Regions from separate parts of the Lysinibacillus sp. NPDC093197 genome, predicted to be linked through region 1. Evidence: riboswitches for the same ligand, from Rfam matches in the RefSeq annotation. Region 1 holds a riboswitch; the other holds the start of a gene.
What was found. Region 1 has a riboswitch for S-adenosylmethionine ahead of ACIP9G_RS19240 (cyclase family protein). Riboswitches for the same ligand answer to the same signal wherever they lie in the genome.
Positions count from the first base shown of each region.

Region 2: another riboswitch for S-adenosylmethionine. It lies ahead of ACIP9G_RS22065 (bifunctional homocysteine S-methyltransferase/methylenetetrahydrofolate reductase); the one in region 1 lies ahead of ACIP9G_RS19240 (cyclase family protein).

Region 1 covers NZ_JBIVOH010000009.1:28,790-33,918, reverse strand. The annotation lists gene ACIP9G_RS19255 (methyltransferase domain-containing protein) at 1-282, opposite strand, end outside; gene ACIP9G_RS19250 (VOC family protein) at 355-798, opposite strand; gene ACIP9G_RS19245 (YuzC family spore coat inner layer protein) at 1,053-1,358, shown strand; SAM riboswitch class I at 1,467-1,568, shown strand; gene ACIP9G_RS19240 (cyclase family protein) at 1,780-2,517, shown strand; gene ACIP9G_RS19235 (DedA family protein) at 2,590-3,186, opposite strand; gene ACIP9G_RS19230 (Cof-type HAD-IIB family hydrolase) at 3,612-4,385, opposite strand; gene ACIP9G_RS19225 (DUF2225 domain-containing protein) at 4,848-5,129, shown strand, end outside.
Region 2 covers NZ_JBIVOH010000013.1:54,617-59,745, forward strand. The annotation lists gene ACIP9G_RS22055 (protoglobin domain-containing protein) at 51-1,340, shown strand; gene hemG (protoporphyrinogen oxidase) at 1,647-3,035, shown strand; SAM riboswitch class I at 3,161-3,260, shown strand; gene ACIP9G_RS22065 (bifunctional homocysteine S-methyltransferase/methylenetetrahydrofolate reductase) at 3,351-5,129, shown strand, end outside.

The DNA.
Region 1 (5,129 bases):
CTTATAAGTAGTAACATCTTGCACAATAGCCTGTAAGTTATGTAATTGGTGCAACGCTTTATATTTATTGATTTTAGCAATACCTGCCTCCGAAATATCGATGGCTTCAACCTCAAACCCAAGCTGTGCTAAATAGACTGCGTGCCGACCATCACCACACCCTATATCTAAAATACGCGCCCCAGCTTGTAATGTTTTTGCCCATTCAACCACCTCATCACTTGGGTTACCAAAAGCATAATGCGTATCCGCTAAGTAATCTTTCTCCCAAAACGGTTTCACTATACCATCTCCTCTATCGGTTAGTTTATAAAAACGTGCTTTGACAAAACTTCATCAAAGCACACTGACAATCTATTGCGTAATAATTAACATGTCATTTTCATCAAATTGCCACATATCACCGTGTGCAACTTCCCAATAAAAGCCGTTTGGGTCTTGGAAATAGCCGCTATAGCCTCCCCAAAACACTGTTTCAGGCTCCTTTACAATATTCGCTCCAGCTTTTTTTGCTAACAAAAATACTTCATCGACTTCTTCTTTAGACTTTCCATTATAGGCAAGTGTAATGCCATTAAAGCCATTCCCTACAGCAGGTGGATTCGCTTCATCAATATCCTTTACTAAGCGCTCAATTGGGAATAAAGATATTTTTGTTCCTGCATTATTAAAAAAAATAACATCTGGATTTGTTTCATCCCCATAAACGACTACTTCAAACCCAAGCCCATCACGATAAAATGCCAGCGATTCTACCATATTTTTCACACCCAATGTAATTAAGTTTAAACGATTCATCCCATCTGCCCCTTTTCTACGGTATCTAATACTTATTCTACTTTTTTAATTAATTTCCCTTTATCTCACGTTCCATATAAAAGATGTTCTTCAACACAAAACATAATGCCGCTACATAAGATACACTAAGATATTAGCCATGGATTGGAGGAATTCTGCTGTATTACAATCCTTATCCGTATTATGTTTATCAATATCCACATTGGGGCACTTCTAATACGCCTTTACCGCATCATTTGCCGGGACAGCTTGCGATGCCCACATCCCCAAACCCAAATCCGTACCCGCCTATTAATACGTTGAAGTTGAAGACATCTGCCAAACAAATTCAGCCAATTATGCAGCAGGCCCAATTACTGACAGAGAAAATTGAAGGGTCTGATCAATTTGCACATGATCTTAAAAATGCCGCACAGCTTTCCAAGCAGGATGAAGTGCAAAAACTCATTTCTTCAGCTGGCGTTACGGCGAAGTTTGAAGCGAAATATACGCCAGATAATATTCGAATTGTATTATCAGAAGGTGGGTGCTGTAGTATAGCGGTAATTTTATATTGGTAAGGGAAAAGCTTCTTATTTTTTATAACCATGCACTCCGATAGAACTTGTAAACTATTTATGATTATGCTAAAGTATTTGGTATTACTATTTCTGAAAATTCATATATTTTTCTTATCAAGAGAGATGGAGGGATTGGCCCTATGAAGTCTCAGCAACCAGTCTTAGGCATGGTGCTAATTCCAATTTGCGAAATTCGCAAGAAGATGAGGAGACTGACTTCAGTTACACGAGAGTCCTCTTCTACAAGGAGGGCTCTTTTTTTATTTTATTTTAAACAAGAGTTAATTTCATATGGAGCAAAAGGGGCTAGGGGCTTGCACGTGGAAAGCGTCTGCCTAAAGCGTAATTTTTATCTCTTCTATGTTCGTATTTAATGATGAAATTGATTCACTACTCATAATAAAGAAAGCAGGGAATACAAATGACAAATGAACTTTTACAAGCATTGCAGTTATTAAAATCTAAGCAATGGGTTGACTTAACACACACATTCGGACCTAACTCACCCCATTTTTTTATGTTTGAAGATGCCAAATTTGAAACGCTCTTTTCGCATAATGACGGCTTCTTTGCACAACAATTTACGTTTCCTGGGCAATATGGAACACATATCGACCCACCTATACACTTTGTTTCAGATACACGCTACTTAGACGAATTAGAATTAAAAGAACTTGTCCTACCGCTAATTGTTATTGATAAGTCCAAGGAAGCTAAATCGGACAATGACTTCACGTTAAGTGTACAAGATATTTTAGATTTCGAAGCAGAATATGGAGAAATTGAAGCAGGTACATTTGTTGCTCTGCGAACTGATTGGAGTAAACGTTGGCCTGATAAGGATTTATTTAATAATAAAGATAAAGATGGTCATAACCATATTCCAGGTTGGGGATTAGAAGCGTTGCAGTTTTTATTTACAGAACGGAACATCAATGCAATAGGTCATGAAACGTTCGATACAGATTCAGCGGCAGATTTCCGTAAAAATGGAACGCTTGATGGCGAATACTTTGTACTAGATCAGGATACATATCAAATTGAACTGATGACGAATTTAGATAAGCTACCAGCAAAAGGAGCAGTCATTTTCAATATTGTGCCAAAGCCTGAAAAAGCATCTGGATTCCCTGTACGTTCATTTGCTATTTTGCCTTAATTCTAGACAAAAATGGTCTGCCTCAAAATGTCATAAAACATTTGCAGCAGACCTTCTTTTAACATGCGATATTCATTTAATCGTATTTCTTTTTTTAAAAATATAGTACACAATCAGCATTATTACTATAAACAGCAATATAGCAAAGAGGCTGTATTGGGATAAATACATACCAACAAAACGCCACTTATTTCCTAGCTCTTTCCCTAAAGTAATAAATGTGAAAGTCCATACTATTGCACCTGCATACGCATAAACAGCAAACTTTTTATAAGGATAATTATTAATGGCTGCAATATATGCTGTAAGGTGACGAACGCCAGGTATAAAGTATCCAATTAATAATAATACAGGCCCTATCTTTTCAAACAATTTTTTCGTAAACTCAATTTTTTGTGCAGTTATATAAATTTTTGGCCCATATTTTTGTAATAACGGCAAACCGAATCGACGACCAACAAAGTAGCTGAGGGTGATGCCTCCTGCAGCTCCCACCGCAGCACTTATTAATGCAGGAATATGCTCTAAATTTTCTCGATAAACATTATACCCTACATAGGTTAAAAAAATTTCATCAGGAAGTGGCAGCCCGACAATCCCTCCAACTAGTATAAGAATAATCCCAAAATACCCGTAATGTTCAATAAGAGATTGCACGTGATGCACCATTTTTTACCCCACCTAAAGCCTTAATTTTCCCATTATCTTAGCTTAACATAAGCCTCTTAAAGTCAATTATTTCTAACAATCACTTTTGCATAGGTTTAATCATTATTACATGTATATCAATATTGTACAATCAACAGAACTTTATTTTTGTTAAATTCAGTTTTCAACAAAAACCCGCTTTACCGTATCTTCGTATCTCCTTCAGCGCGCTAATTTCTATTGATGATGACTCCATATCCCTTACTGTAGACTACGTCAAAACGACTTGTTAGTAACTGATGAGCTGACTAAAAAACAAATACATACGACAATGGCAACTAGAATAGCTACCACAATCATTATTTATAATTTATTCATACAATCTGAGAACATTCCCCTATAGACGCGATTGCGATATTATTTCATTCTTTATCATATTTATTACCTTAGATAAGCTGTAGCTTGCGCAATGCATAATCTATGCCACCTTCATCTGATTTCATCGTGATATAATCAGCGATATTTTTTAATGCGACACTGCCATTTCCCATCGCAATACCATATCCAACTTGCTTTAACATATCAATATCATTATCTCCATCTCCAAAAGCAATTGCCTCTTTCGGAACTAGGTTGAAATATTTTAGCACTGCTTCAACTGCGATGGATTTTGATACATCATCTTGTAGCACATTTATAATCGTCGGATGCCATCTCTCAAACTTCAAATTCGGAAACTGTGTTATGTACTTTTTCTCTTCTTTTACGTTGGCATATAAACACATTAAGTAAACTTCCTCGTTTAAAATATTATTATTAGTAGGAGGATACTCATCTAAAGATAATGTCTCCTTCATTGCTTTTAATGTTGCAGGATGGCGAACATTATTCATGAATAGTTGATCAGTGAAAAATGATAGACTATTGTTATTGTCATCAGCAAAAGCTTTTACGTTTTCTACGATTTCTTGTGCGATAGGAATGGTATGGATTATTTGATCACCATGCCGAGTATAAGCACCATTAGCAGTAATAAATGTATCAATACCTAGTTCTTGCAAATCATGACACATAGATAATGGTCTTCCTGTTGCAGCTACTAATCGAATTCCTTTGTTTCTTAATAGTTGTAGCGCGTTCTTCGTACTACTTTCAATACAACCATCGTCATAGTTGATGAGCGTACCATCCACATCAAAGAAAATAATTTTACAGTCCAATTCAATCTATCCCCTTTTAAATTAAATAGAAAAATATAGTGATTATCGTACTTTGAAAATAAAAAAAATAGCTTTCTACCAGCTTAAATCCCTTATCAATATGCATATTATTGAATAGTAAATTTATCCTATATGTATTATAATAAAACTACGACAATTTTTTATAAAAAAGAGCATTCTTAGTATGTCAGATTTAATTTAATAAAGTAGACTAAAACATTTAACTTTTCCCTATGCACCACCGATAAATACTATTGCCAGTATATTTAAACCATGCATTCCCTTTACATATAAAAAATTAATGTTTTTTGGGTAATACTTTAATCATACTGAAGGAGTATACCAAAAAACATAGAATTGCTAAAATAGTAGAAAATCCATTAAATATATTGAACGAGTATCGCCCTTATTTAAATAGAACTAAAGAAATGTTAAAAACTCGACACAGAGGAGTTGGTTCATATGGGTTTTAATATTTACTACTACGAAAGTAATGTGGATTGTAAATTTTGCAAAAAACAATATACAACATATAAAGTACGACCAAATCGTTTTAAAATAATCGAAGAACAAACGGATTTTATGCCCGTTTATGAAGGCTTAAATCCATTACTTTATGAAGTTGCTGTATGCCCGCATTGCGGATATGCTTACCATAAATCTATGACGAGAACGTATGGACCGTTCTTGCTACTAATCGATGAATTGTATATTAAAGAACTACATAAGCCAATGGACATCTGT
Region 2 (5,129 bases), on a different contig from region 1:
AGATTATGCTCAGCTCTTCAAAAGAACATGTATATGAAAGAGGGAAAAGTGTGATTTTTCAAAAACAGAAAAAGGCAATGCCATTAGATTTACAACAATACTCAGTGACAATGGATGTTCCGAACTCACGAACATTGGTGAAGCAGATTGAAATGTTAAATTTGACCAAACTAGATTTACAATATTTAAAGGCTTTTAAACCATTTGTTGAGGACAACATAAATCAAATCGTAGACCGATTTTATGGAATGATTGGAACTGAGCAAAGTTTAGTAGATATTATTAATAAACATAGTTCTGTAGATAAGTTGAAGGTCACATTGCGCCGTCATATTATTGAAATGTTTAACGGTACAATAGATGAAGAGTTTTATAAAAGACGAGTAAGTATCGCAAAAGTACATGTACATATCGGCCTTAGAACACAATGGTATATTTGTGCTTTCCAAGATTTAGCCATTTCATTTATTGACTTGGTAGAAAAACATGTAGAACACCCTATGGACCAATTTAATACAATTCGTGCAATCTCTAAAATTTCTAATTTTGAGCAGCAGCTTGTATTAGAGGCTTTTGAAAGTACAGTCGAACGACTAAAGGAAAATGTAGAACGTGAGAAAGAGGCAGTTGAGAGAAAAATCGTGGAATCTTCAGAGGGGCTTGCTGCAATTTCTGAAGAAACAAACGCCTCATTCCATCAATTAAATAATCAATCACATGAGATTAAGGAATTGGCGAAAAGATCATTGCAGGTTAGTACGCTAGCTGAAAGTCAGGCGATTGAAGGTCGGGAACGTCTACAACATCAATCAAAAAATATGAGTAACATTATTCAATCAGTAGATGATATTACAGACAATATTAAGCAATTGACAGAAATGTCTAAGGAAATGGAAGCGATTATGAATGTTGTGACGAACATTGCAAATCAAACAAATTTATTAGCTTTAAATGCAGCTATTGAAGCAGCTCGTGCTGGAGAAGCGGGGAAAGGCTTTAGTGTAGTAGCCGATGAAGTTCGTAAATTATCTAGTCAAACAAAGGAATCTGTCACATCCGTAGCTAAATTATTAGAAAAGACGACGGAGCGAACGGATAAGCTTGCTCATACACTTAGTCATATTCAGGAAGAAGTTGCGTCAGGTGAGGAAAACATGACGCAAACTGAGGGGCAATTTAACAAAATTTTAGATGCTATGACACAAGCTAAGTGTCAAAATGATCGCATGGAAAAAGAAGTGCTCGCTGTGGCTGAGATTCTTAATGAGCTTGGACTTGCATTTAATGAAGTTACAAATTCAGCAGATAAATTAGCGAATGTTGCCCAAAACTTAAACTAATTTAATGATTTTATAAAATGGGGCTTAAATGTCCTCTAAATAACAAATTAATTTACAATCCGCTTTGCTTTCCGCAGGTAGGATAGGAGCTTTATCGTCTTTGTGCTCTTGCCCTCCTTTACGGAAAACGAAGTGGATTTTTATTAAGGGTGCCAGGCACTCAAACAATTTACCCGTAGCGCAATCAACGGCTATTTATTTTTTGATTGCTTCATTTTTGCTAAATTTGTAATGGGTTGAACGTAAATGTTTGCAAAAACAGTTTATACTAATAGGAGATAAATAAAGAAATTAGGGGCGATCTTCATGGAAACAATAGTTGTATTGGGTGGCGGGATTACAGGTTTATGTACGATGCATTATCTACAACGTCAAGTATTGGAGAAAAAAATAGATGTAAACCTAGTACTTGTTGAAAAAAATGCATACTTAGGTGGAAAGCTATACTCCGCATATGACCATGGTTTTATAATGGAAACGGGCGCTGATTCAATTGTAGCTCGTCATAAAGGTGTTATGGAGCTAGTACAGGAGCTTAACTTTGAACAGGAGCTAGTGTACAACGAAACAGGTGTATCTTATATCTATACAAACGACGAATTACATGCAATACCAGCTGATTCAACATTCGGTATTCCTATGAGTTTAGCATCTCTGGAAGCAAGTACGCTTGTATCAGAAGCTGGTAAGCAAATCGCATTACAGGACTTAACGATGCCGAATAAAGGTTTTACGAAAGAAAGCTCAATAGGCGAGTTTTTAACGTATTACTTAGGTGAAGAGCTTGTGCAAAATCAAATAGCGCCAGTATTAGCAGGAGTATATTCTGGTGACCTACATCAACTTTCGATTGCTTCTACATTGCCGTACTTAATCGATTATAAAAATGAATACGGTAGCATCATCAAGGGGTTTGATGCAAATCGCGAACAATTTATGAAAGCTTCCAATAAAAAGTTTATTTCGTTTAAAAAAGGCTTATCATCTCTAATTGACCGCCTTGATGAAACGTTAACAGAAGTAGAAATTATTAAAGGTGTAGCAACAACAAGTGTAAAGAAACATGAAGGGCAATATACAATTACATTAGCAAATAGTAGAAAGATTGAGGCTAATCACGTTGTTCTAGCGTTGCCCAATGAAGCGGTGCAAAGCTTATTACAGGACCCATCGTTAGATCATTATTTTAAGGAATTTACTACAGCTTCTGCAATAACAATTTACTTAGGTTTTGATGTACCGGATGCAGTGCTACCAGCAGATGGAACGGGTTTTATTGTGTCACATAATTCAAATGTCCAATGCAATGCAGCAACTTGGACAAGTCGAAAATGGAAGCATACATCTGCTAATAGTAAATTGCTTGTACGACTCTTTTATAAGAGCATCAATCCTGCGTATGAAAAATTATGTAAGATGACAGATGAAGAACTAGCTGCTGTCGCATTAGACGATGTAAAGAAAAGTTTAGGGATTGATGAAAAGCCAACTGTAGTTAATGTTGCGAAATGGATTGATCAAATGCCAAAATACGATTTAGCACATCATGAGGCATTGAAGGGCTTAACAGCTGAGCTTGCAGAAAGGTATCCAAATTTATCGATTGCAGGCTGTTCTTATTTCGGAGTAGGCATTGGTGCTTGTATTCAAAATGGTAAAAAAATAGGCGAAGAGCTTGGAGAAAAACTAGTATAACCGTAAAACAAATGCGGAAATTTGATATTTTTCTGGAGAAATCTCCTTTGTTAAGTGAAATAGTCTTGACTCTATCGCCTGTAAACGATATGATTCTTTTAATTATTTGAAAAATTCATACTACATTCTTATCGAGAGAAGCCGAGGGACTGGCCCTATGAAGCTTCAGCAACCAACTAATGTCAGGTGCTAAATCCAGAAGACCTTTTTGGTCGAAGATGAGAAGGAAAAACAATTACGATTCGTTAAAGCCTTCTTTTTTTAAAAGAAGGCTTTTTATATTTTTGGATACAAGGAAAGTGAGGGTTACGTTTTATGGGATTGCTAGAAAAGTTAAAATCACATGTATTAACTGCAGATGGTGCTATTGGTACTGTATTATATGGCTACGGCTTGGAGTACTGCCATGAAGAAATGAATGTACAGAGACCGAAGTTAATTGAAAAAATCCATAAAGAATATATTGCTGCTGGTGCAGATGTGATTCAGACAAATACTTACGGTGCTAATGCGATTAAATTAGCACGCTACGGTTTAGAATCGCGAGTTCAGCAGTTTAATGAAGCTGCAATCACGATTGCGAAACGTGCAGCAGCAGATGGCGGACAATTTGTGTTAGGCACAATTGGAGGCATCCGTGGTATTCGTAAAAGTGATGCAACGTTAGAGGAAATTTTATCGACAGTTGAAGAGCAAGCAAATGTGTTACTTGCAGGCAATCCAGATGGCCTTTTACTTGAAACGTATTATGATTTCGAAGAGTTAAGCGCAACGTTGAAAATGTTACGTGCCAAAACAAAGCTACCAATTATTGCGCAGGTGTCGATGCATGAACCGGGCGTGTTACAAAATGGAATGGCATTAAATCAAGCATTGCACGAGTTAGAGGCTCTTGGTGCAGATGTAGTAGGCGTAAATTGTCGTTTAGGACCGCATCATACAATTCAAGCATTTGAAGGAGTTGAGCTTCCTGAAAAAGCATTTATGTCTGCATATCCAAATGCATCCTTGCTAGATTTAGAGGATGGGCGTGTCGTATATGAGTCAGAAGCTGATTATTTTGGTCGTGCCGCAGTTGCACTGGTTGACCAAGGTGTTCGTTTAATCGGTGGGTGCTGTGGTACAACACCAAAGCACATAGCAGCAGCGAAAAAATATTTAGAAGAGTTAACACCTATTGAAGAAAAGTTAGCAAAGCCTGAAAAAGTACAGGTTGTACGTGAAGCAGAGCCTGCGACGTATGAGCCATTGCACGCGAAGGTAAAGCGCGAGCGTTCGGTTATCGTGGAGTTAGACACACCGAGGCATTTAGAAATTGACGGCTTTATTCAAGGTGCGAAAAAATTATATGAAGCAGGCGCTGATGTAGTGATGATGGCAGATAATTCACTTGCATCGCCCCGCATTAGTAATGTGGCAATGGGTGCGTTATTGAAGGAAACGCACGGTGTCCGACCGTTAACGCATATAACGTGCCGTGATCGTAATTTAATTGGATTACAGTCACATTTAATGGGCTTAAATGCACTTGGCATTCATGATATTTTAGCGGTTACTGGAGATCCGACTAAGGTAGGTGATTTCCCAGGTGCCACAAGCGTTTATGATGTATCTTCTATGGAGCTAATCCAGCTGATTAAACAGTTAAATGACGGTATTTCATTTTCCGGAAAGCCACTTCGTAAAAAGGCAAACTTCTCTGTAGCGGCAGCATTTAACCCAAATGTACGTGTACTAGACCGAGCAGTAGCTCGACTAGAGAAAAAAATAGAGCATGGTGCGGATTACTTTATTTCTCAACCAGTTTATACGAAAGAAAAAATCATTGAAATTTATGAGGCAACAAAGCATTTAGATGCACCAATTTATATTGGTATTATGCCAGTAACGAGCTATAAGAGCGCTGAGTTTTTACACCATGAAGTACCAGGTATCAAACTATCTGACGATGCACTGTCACGCATGAAGGCATGTGGTGAAGATAAGGAACGTTCAACATTAGAAGGGATTGCAATTGCTAAAGAGTTAGTAGAAGTAGCTGCAGAGTATTTCAATGGTATTTACTTAATTACACCGTTTTTACGCTATGATATG